DNA from 3 places in the Caballeronia sp. NCF2 genome. Region 3 is predicted to be linked to each of the others. Evidence: predicted binding sites of a transcription regulator. Region 3 holds the regulator's gene; each other region holds the start of a gene.

The links. The regulator FNR, encoded in region 3, switches genes on or off when oxygen is low (the NO sensors DNR and NnrR bind a similar motif). The targets are predictions, from matches to a motif close to TTGATNNNNATCAA.
Region 1: the regulator FNR is predicted to act here: its motif matches at 1,415-1,428, upstream of NCS02_RS17870 (OmpW/AlkL family protein).
Region 2: the regulator FNR is predicted to act here: its motif matches at 1,223-1,236, upstream of cyoA (ubiquinol oxidase subunit II).

What each region holds. Positions count from the first base shown of each region.
Region 1 is NZ_JALQDN010000054.1:56,485-58,748, reverse strand. Features, by position in the region: gene NCS02_RS17885 (GlxA family transcriptional regulator) at 1-355, shown strand, start outside; gene NCS02_RS17880 (hypothetical protein) at 471-968, shown strand; gene NCS02_RS17875 (hypothetical protein) at 970-1,263, opposite strand; gene NCS02_RS17870 (OmpW/AlkL family protein) at 1,512-2,129, shown strand.
Region 2 is NZ_JALQDN010000063.1:163,702-165,965, forward strand. Features, by position in the region: gene NCS02_RS36615 (peptidoglycan DD-metalloendopeptidase family protein) at 1-77, shown strand, start outside; gene NCS02_RS22820 (septal ring lytic transglycosylase RlpA family protein) at 132-656, shown strand; gene NCS02_RS22825 (hypothetical protein) at 761-985, shown strand; gene cyoA (ubiquinol oxidase subunit II) at 1,354-2,238, shown strand; gene cyoB (cytochrome o ubiquinol oxidase subunit I) at 2,242-2,264, shown strand, end outside.
Region 3 is NZ_JALQDN010000064.1:288,093-290,356, reverse strand. Features, by position in the region: gene NCS02_RS24470 (response regulator) at 1-540, shown strand, start outside; gene fnr (fumarate/nitrate reduction transcriptional regulator Fnr) at 703-1,437, shown strand; gene NCS02_RS24460 (DUF1488 family protein) at 1,413-1,718, opposite strand; gene NCS02_RS24455 (hypothetical protein) at 1,813-2,124, opposite strand; gene NCS02_RS24450 (universal stress protein) at 2,177-2,264, opposite strand, start outside.

The DNA of each region.
Region 1 (2,264 bases), on a different contig from region 3:
TCTGAGCGCCCCCGCCGACGACACGTCGCCGGTCGCGAAAGTGCAGGCGTACGTCATGGAGCACATCGGCGAGCGGCTGTCCGTCGCGCGCATGGCGAGCGTCGCGGGCATGAGCGAGCGCAACTTCGCGCGCGCCTTCGTGCAACTCGCGCAGTTGACGCCGCACGAGTTCGTCGAACGGGCGCGCGTCGACGCGGCGCGCAATATGCTCGAAAGCAGCGACACGCCGCTGAAAACCGTCGCCTACGACTGCGGCTTCGGCACGGCGGACCGCATGCGGCTCGTGTTCACGCGGAGGCTCGGTGTATCGCCGAATGATTATCGACTGAGCTTTCGCACGCGCTTTGTGAAGTGATCGGGGCGCTGGCGCGCCGACGCGTGACGCCGGGTTCGCTAAAATTCGAGATGAACGCGGCCCGTGCGACAGTGCGCGCGCCGCAGAATCCACCCTCGACATATCGGAACAGCGAATGACGAAACAAGAGACCGCCACGCAAGATCCCTACGAACGACGCGCACTGCTGCTGCATCTCGGCGACGTGCTGGAGTCCGTGTTTTGCCTGAGCCAATGCGCCGACGAATACGCGAGCATCGGCGAAGCGGTGAAGGGCAACGACGCGCTCGCGGGCTTCACGCTGCTCGGCTTCGTCGACGCGACCATGCCGCCGCGCGATTTCATCCGCCGTGCATCGGGTGCGTTTTTCGTTTGGCCGAAAGCGCTGCTCGATGAAACGCTGAATCGCCCGATGCTGGCGAACACCGTGAAGCACGATCTTTTCGCGGACAACGCGAAGGGCTGGAACGCCTACATGGAAGAGCGGCGCAAGGAAGTGCCGTGGTTCGGCGAGGATCTCCCCGAAGTCGCAACGAGCGCGGCGCCTGCGCACGAAGCCACGCCGGCAGCGGAAGCGGAAAAGCCGTCGCGCTATTCGACGTGGCCGTGGCCGGACAAGCCGGCCGACGCGTGATCTACTGCTTCTTGCTCATGCCGCTCGCGCCCGAGTCGAAGCCGAGTCCGTTCGGCCGGTCGGGCGCTGCGCCCTTGCCCGATGACGTCTTGCCCGGCCGCGTCTTCAGCGCATCGCTGGCATTCGCGGCGGCCGCAGCGGGCGGCGTCACGTTTTTCTCCTGATACGCGGGCGTACTGTCGTAATCGAGCTTGTTCGGTTTTTGCGGCGCCTGCTGCGCGCTCGCCACGACGGCCAATGTGCCGCCGAGCAGAATCCCCGTCATGCGCCCGAGTGTGCCGATTGTGGGTCTCATCTGCTTCCTCCCTTTGTTCTGCACGTCCTCTTCGTTCAGCAAGGCGCGGACCCGCCCGCAAGTGGCGCGCGGTCGCAGACCCGCCGATGCGTAAAGCATGCTTGTCCGCGCGCAAGGCTTGCCGCGATAGGCGGCGCGCGTCTGGCGCGCGTTGATTGTGGTCAAAGGCGCGACCGACCCTCGCTCGGACAATTCTCACTTTTAACGTGAGTGAGCTAAAAATGAGAAAGGGTCTCGGGGCAATCGTCATGGCATGCGCGGCGTTGTTCGCGGGCGCGGCGCAGGCGGCAGGCGATGCATCGTCGAGCGATGCCATGGGCGGCATCCACGCCGGCGATGTGCTGGTTCGCCTGCGCGCGATCAGCATTCAGCCCGATGTGACAGCGGGGGGCACGCTCGGCACGCTCGGTGTCAACGTCAACAACGCGATCGTGCCGGAGCTCGATTTCACGTACATGATCCGCGATGACATCGGTGTGGAATTGATTCTCGGCACGTCGCGGCATCAGGTGACGTCGAACATCGGCGGGCTTGGCGGCGTGGGCGTGCTGCCGCCGACGCTGCTCCTGCAATATCACTTCAATCACGCGGGGCGCGTGCGTCCGTATGTCGGCGCGGGCGTGAACTATACGTACTTCTACAACGACAAGCTCAAGGCGGGCGACACGCCGGTGTCGATCAAGCACAGCAGCTTCGGCCCGGCGTTGCAGGCGGGCGTCGACGTACAGGTGGCGAAGAATTTGTTCGTCAACGCCGACGTGAAGAAGATCTGGATGCGAACGAGCGCATCGGCGGGCGGCGCCGATCTCGGCTCGCTCAAGATCGATCCGTGGGTGATCGGCCTTGGCGTCGGCATGAAGTTCTGATGCGCGGTTCATCGCGGCAAATGTGCGCCGCGCCGCGCATCGTCTGAAAGTTGGCGGAAGATGCCAGTGCTTCTGGCGTGGACGGTTCGGCGGGCGCGGTATCCTTGACAGCAGGCCCGGCGCAGACTCGCGTCG
Region 2 (2,264 bases), on a different contig from region 3:
CATCGCTGCTTTTCGAGGTGAGACGGGATCGTCAGCCAGTCGATCCCCTGCCCTACCTTTCCGACTGCGCTTCGTGATCCGTCGAACGTCAGGTCAGGTTACTTGCTCTCGAACAAAGCGATATGCACCGAATGAACATGCTTCAGCCGCGCATCCTCAGCGCCTTCGCCTGCATCCTGTTGATCGCCGGATGTGCAGCCTCTCTGTCGGAGCTCCGCAATGAGGGCGCTTCGACAAACCAACCGGCGAGCGCGTCGAGCTTTCCGGTTCAATCCGCAAACGACGATTCCGTTTCGACCGAAATCACTTCATCCGACCGGCCGGACGAGACACCGACCGCGCGCGCGTACCATCAAGCCGGGATTGCATCCTGGTACGGGCGAACGTTTCACGGTCGACGCACCGCCAGCGGCGAGCGCTTCGACATGTATGCCATGACAGCGGCACATCGCACGCTACCGCTCGGATCGTGGATCCGCGTCACGCTTCCGGGAGGGAGCCCGTCCGTCCTCGTCCGAATCAACGATCGCGGTCCGGTTTCACGCAACAGAATCATTGATCTGTCATACGGGGCAGCCGCTGCGCTGGGCATTGTCCGGCGTGGTTCGGCCCAAGTCGAACTATCGACCGATTCTGGTTTCCATACTCCGTCGTAGACTGCCGCTCCCATGTCTCGACTCTCACACAAGCGGGCAGCGTCCCCCCGCCTCCCGCTCACCAAGGCAATGCTCCTGCCATTGCCGCCTATGCACCGCAACTCATGACGCGCCGGTCCTGCATCTTCCTGTTCGTGCTGACCTACCTTCTGGGTTGCGTCCTGGCTGCGATGGACACCAAGGGGAGTCCGATCGACGTGATGCAGGCGACCATGTCCGCATGGAGCGCTTCGAACCGCGAAGCCGTTGCCGATGCGAGCCAGCGACGGCGCGATGAAATCGAGCGATCGAATGCCATTCGGGAATCCCGGCCTCTCGCCGGGCTTTAGCGAGAAGAACCGAAGAAGGCGCCTGGGCCGTGGCTTCACCCGGGCACGCGGCTCGGCTTCACCACGTGAGACGATCGAACCCGGCGAAGTTATCGCGGCGATCCATCGCGCGCGGCTCGAACACGCTTTGACGTCGCTTTATCACACTCGCAATTCCATCCCTTCGTTGTAGACTCGCCTGCTCCTTTCGGAGTAGGCAAAAAGTTCCGCCTTCGCGCGACACTCCGTCGCATCAACTTGATCTGAAACAAAATTTCAACCATTCGCGTCATCGCGAAAAATCGCGCGTGGCATGATCTTGACGCGGCGCAAAGCCGTGCAACGGCGTTCTTCCCGGGACGCTTCGATCATCGAAACCAGCGAATGCAATGAATGAAAATACCCAACGTTTAGCAGTGCCATTGTTATCGGGGTTGATAGCCAGTCTTTGTCTTTCGGGATGCAAGCTGGAGGTGTTGGACTCGAAAGGCGTGATTGGCGCAGCGGAATCGTCGCTGATCGCCACCGCGACTTACGCCATGCTTCTCGTCGTAGTCCCGGTGATCCTGCTCACCCTGTTCATCGCATGGCGCTATCGCGCGTCCAACACGAAGGCCACGTATGCGCCGAAATGGGCGCATTCCACGGCCATCGAAGTCGTGGTCTGGGCGATTCCCGCAGCCATCATCCTGTACCTCGGCATCCTCACGTGGAAAACCACGCACGAGCTCGATCCGTACAAGCCGCTGCAATCCGAAGTCAAGCCGATCAACGTCGAAGTCGTGGCGCTCGACTGGAAGTGGCTGTTCATCTATCCGGATCTTGGCGTCGCGTCGGTGAACCAGCTCGCGTTCCCGGTCGGCACGCCGGTGAACTTCCGCATCACGTCCGATTCGGTGATGAATTCGTTCTTCATCCCGCAACTCGGCAGCCAGATCTACGCGATGGCGGGCATGCAGACGAAGCTGCACCTGATGGCCGATCACGCAGGCGACTACGCAGGCATCTCGGCGAACTACAGCGGCAAGGGCTTCTCCGACATGAAGTTCCGTGCACTGGCCATGTCCAACGAAGACTTCGACGCGTGGCTGAAACAGGTCAAGAACGCGCCCGAGAATCTGAGCATGGACGTCTACGCCGGCGTCGCGCGTCCGAGCGAAAAGGTCGCGGTGCGCTACTTCTCGACCGTCGATCCGAAGCTCTTCAACAACATCGTCGCGAAGTACAACTACGGCAACTCGGTCGTAGGCGCAAATTGTGTAACCAAGGGGTAAGCCATGTTCGGCAAACTAACGCTTGA
Region 3 (2,264 bases):
GGGCCGGGCACGCTCGCGCTCGTGCGCGCAACGGAGGCAGACGTGCTCGTGCTCGATCTGTCGATGCCCGGCCGCAGCGGCCTCGACCTGCTCAAGCAGATCAAGGACGAAAAGCCCGCGCTGCGCATTCTCGTGCTCACGATGCACGCCGAGCAGCAATACGCCGCGCGCGCGTTCAAGGCCGGCGCGTCGGGCTATCTGACGAAGGAAAGCGCGAGCGCGGAGCTGGTCGCGGCGGTCGCCAAGGTCGCGTCGGGCGGCGCGTACGTGAGCCTCGCGATGGCCGAACGCTTCGCGCAAAGCCTCACCGAACCTGACGATGCGCTACCGCATCAGCGATTGTCGAACCGCGAGTTCGAAGTGTTCCGGCGGCTGTGCGCGGGCGAATCCATCAGCGATATCGGCGAGGCGTTGTGCGTGAGCGCGAAGACCATCAGCACCTACAAAGCGCGCATCCTCGAAAAAATGCAGATTCCCCACGAAGCCGCGCTCGTGCGCTACGCGGTGCGCCATCAGCTTTTCGACGACGACAGCGCCTGAATCGAAGCGGCGCGTGTCGGCATTTCCCTACACGTCTTCCCGAATGCCTACGGCACGATCAGCCAGCACCGACATTTTTTCGACACAGCGCACTCCATAATTGGACACGTGACATGCGGGATCGCGCGTCGATGCGCGATCCGGTTCGACAGGAGGCGCAGCATGATTTCCGCGAGCGCAGACAGTCCCGGCATGCACGTCGACGCGAAGCCGCCGAGCACGCGTTGCTCGACGTGTTCGATGAAGCGCATCTGCATGCCGTCCGGCTTGTCGCCGGTCGATTATCAGCGTCTCGACGCGATGATCAGCTCGACGCGCTTCGTGCGGCGCGGCGAAACGCTTTTCCGCAGCGGCGATCCCTTCCAGAGTCTCTATGCGCTGCGCAGCGGCTGCTTCAAGACCGTCGTCATGCATCGCGAAGGACACGAGCAGGTCACGGGCTTTCATCTGGCGGCCGAGCCCCTCGGGTTCGACGGCGTGAGCACCGACCGCCACGCGTGCGACGCCATCGCGCTGGAAGACAGCGTCGTCTGCATCGTTCCGTTCGATCTGCTCGAATTGCTGTGCCGCGAAGTGAAGGCGGTGCAGCATCACGTTCATCGCATGATGTGCGGCGAGATCGTGCGCGAATCCAATCTGATGATGCTGCTCGGCACGATGACGGCGGAGCAGCGCGTCGCGGCCTTCCTGCTCAATCTGTCGACGCGCATGAAGGCGCGCGGCTATTCGCCCGCGCAATTCGTGCTGCGCATGACGCGCGAGGAAATCGGCAGCTATCTCGGGCTGAAGATCGAAACGGTCAGCCGCATGTTCTCGCGGCTGCAAAAGGCCGGCGTGATCGACGCGCGCGGCAAGGACGTGCGGATCCTCGATCAGGCGCGGCTCGAAGCAGTCTGAGCGCGCGCTTCGCGAAAGCGGAAAAATCCGCTGCGCAGCATCACCGACGTGCCGCCGACGCGGCTCAGCACATGTTCGGCGGCGCCTTCTATCGACGAGCGATGGCTCTCGAACGCCTGCTGCAGATCTTCCTCACGCCACGACGCCGCGCCGAAGTGATCCTCCAGCGCTTCGGCCGAAATGGTGCACTCGATCGGCTCACCGTCCGCGAAGGCGGCGAAAGTGAGCGAAGGGACATCGCCCTGATAGACGGGCGGCTGACTCGGAAACGTAACGATCATGCCGATACCTCGTGGAACGTTGATGCGACGCGAGCCGGCGCAGCGCATATCCACTTAGTCTTGGCCACGGTTTCGGAGCGCGTATTGATCTGGATCAAATCGCATCCGGCGCGCTGCGCTGAAGCAGCAGCTGAACGGCGTCATCGAATGTATGACGCAGCGCCGCGTTCACGTCGGCGTGTGTGCTGCGTTGCACCGTGACCTGCTCGGAATCGCGCGTGAGCAGAACCAGTTGCGCGTCGAAGACGGTGCGTCCCGCGCGATCGAGCGACGCCTTGATCGTGAGCCTGCAATCGACGACGTCTTTCGCGACGCCCGCAAGCCGCACGAGTTCGACGCCCGCTTCGCGTTCGATCGCGCTCGAGCCCGCGAAGCCGAGGCAGGCGATCTGCATTCCGAGGCCCATGTCATTGTTCTCCGGTCAGGCCATCGCGCGGGCGCGCCTCACTCGTCGTGGCTCACGCGTCTTTCGCGACATGCTTCGGTGCGCGCGTGAGCAGCACCGGACACGTCGAGCGTCTGACGAACGCTTCCGCGACGCTGCCG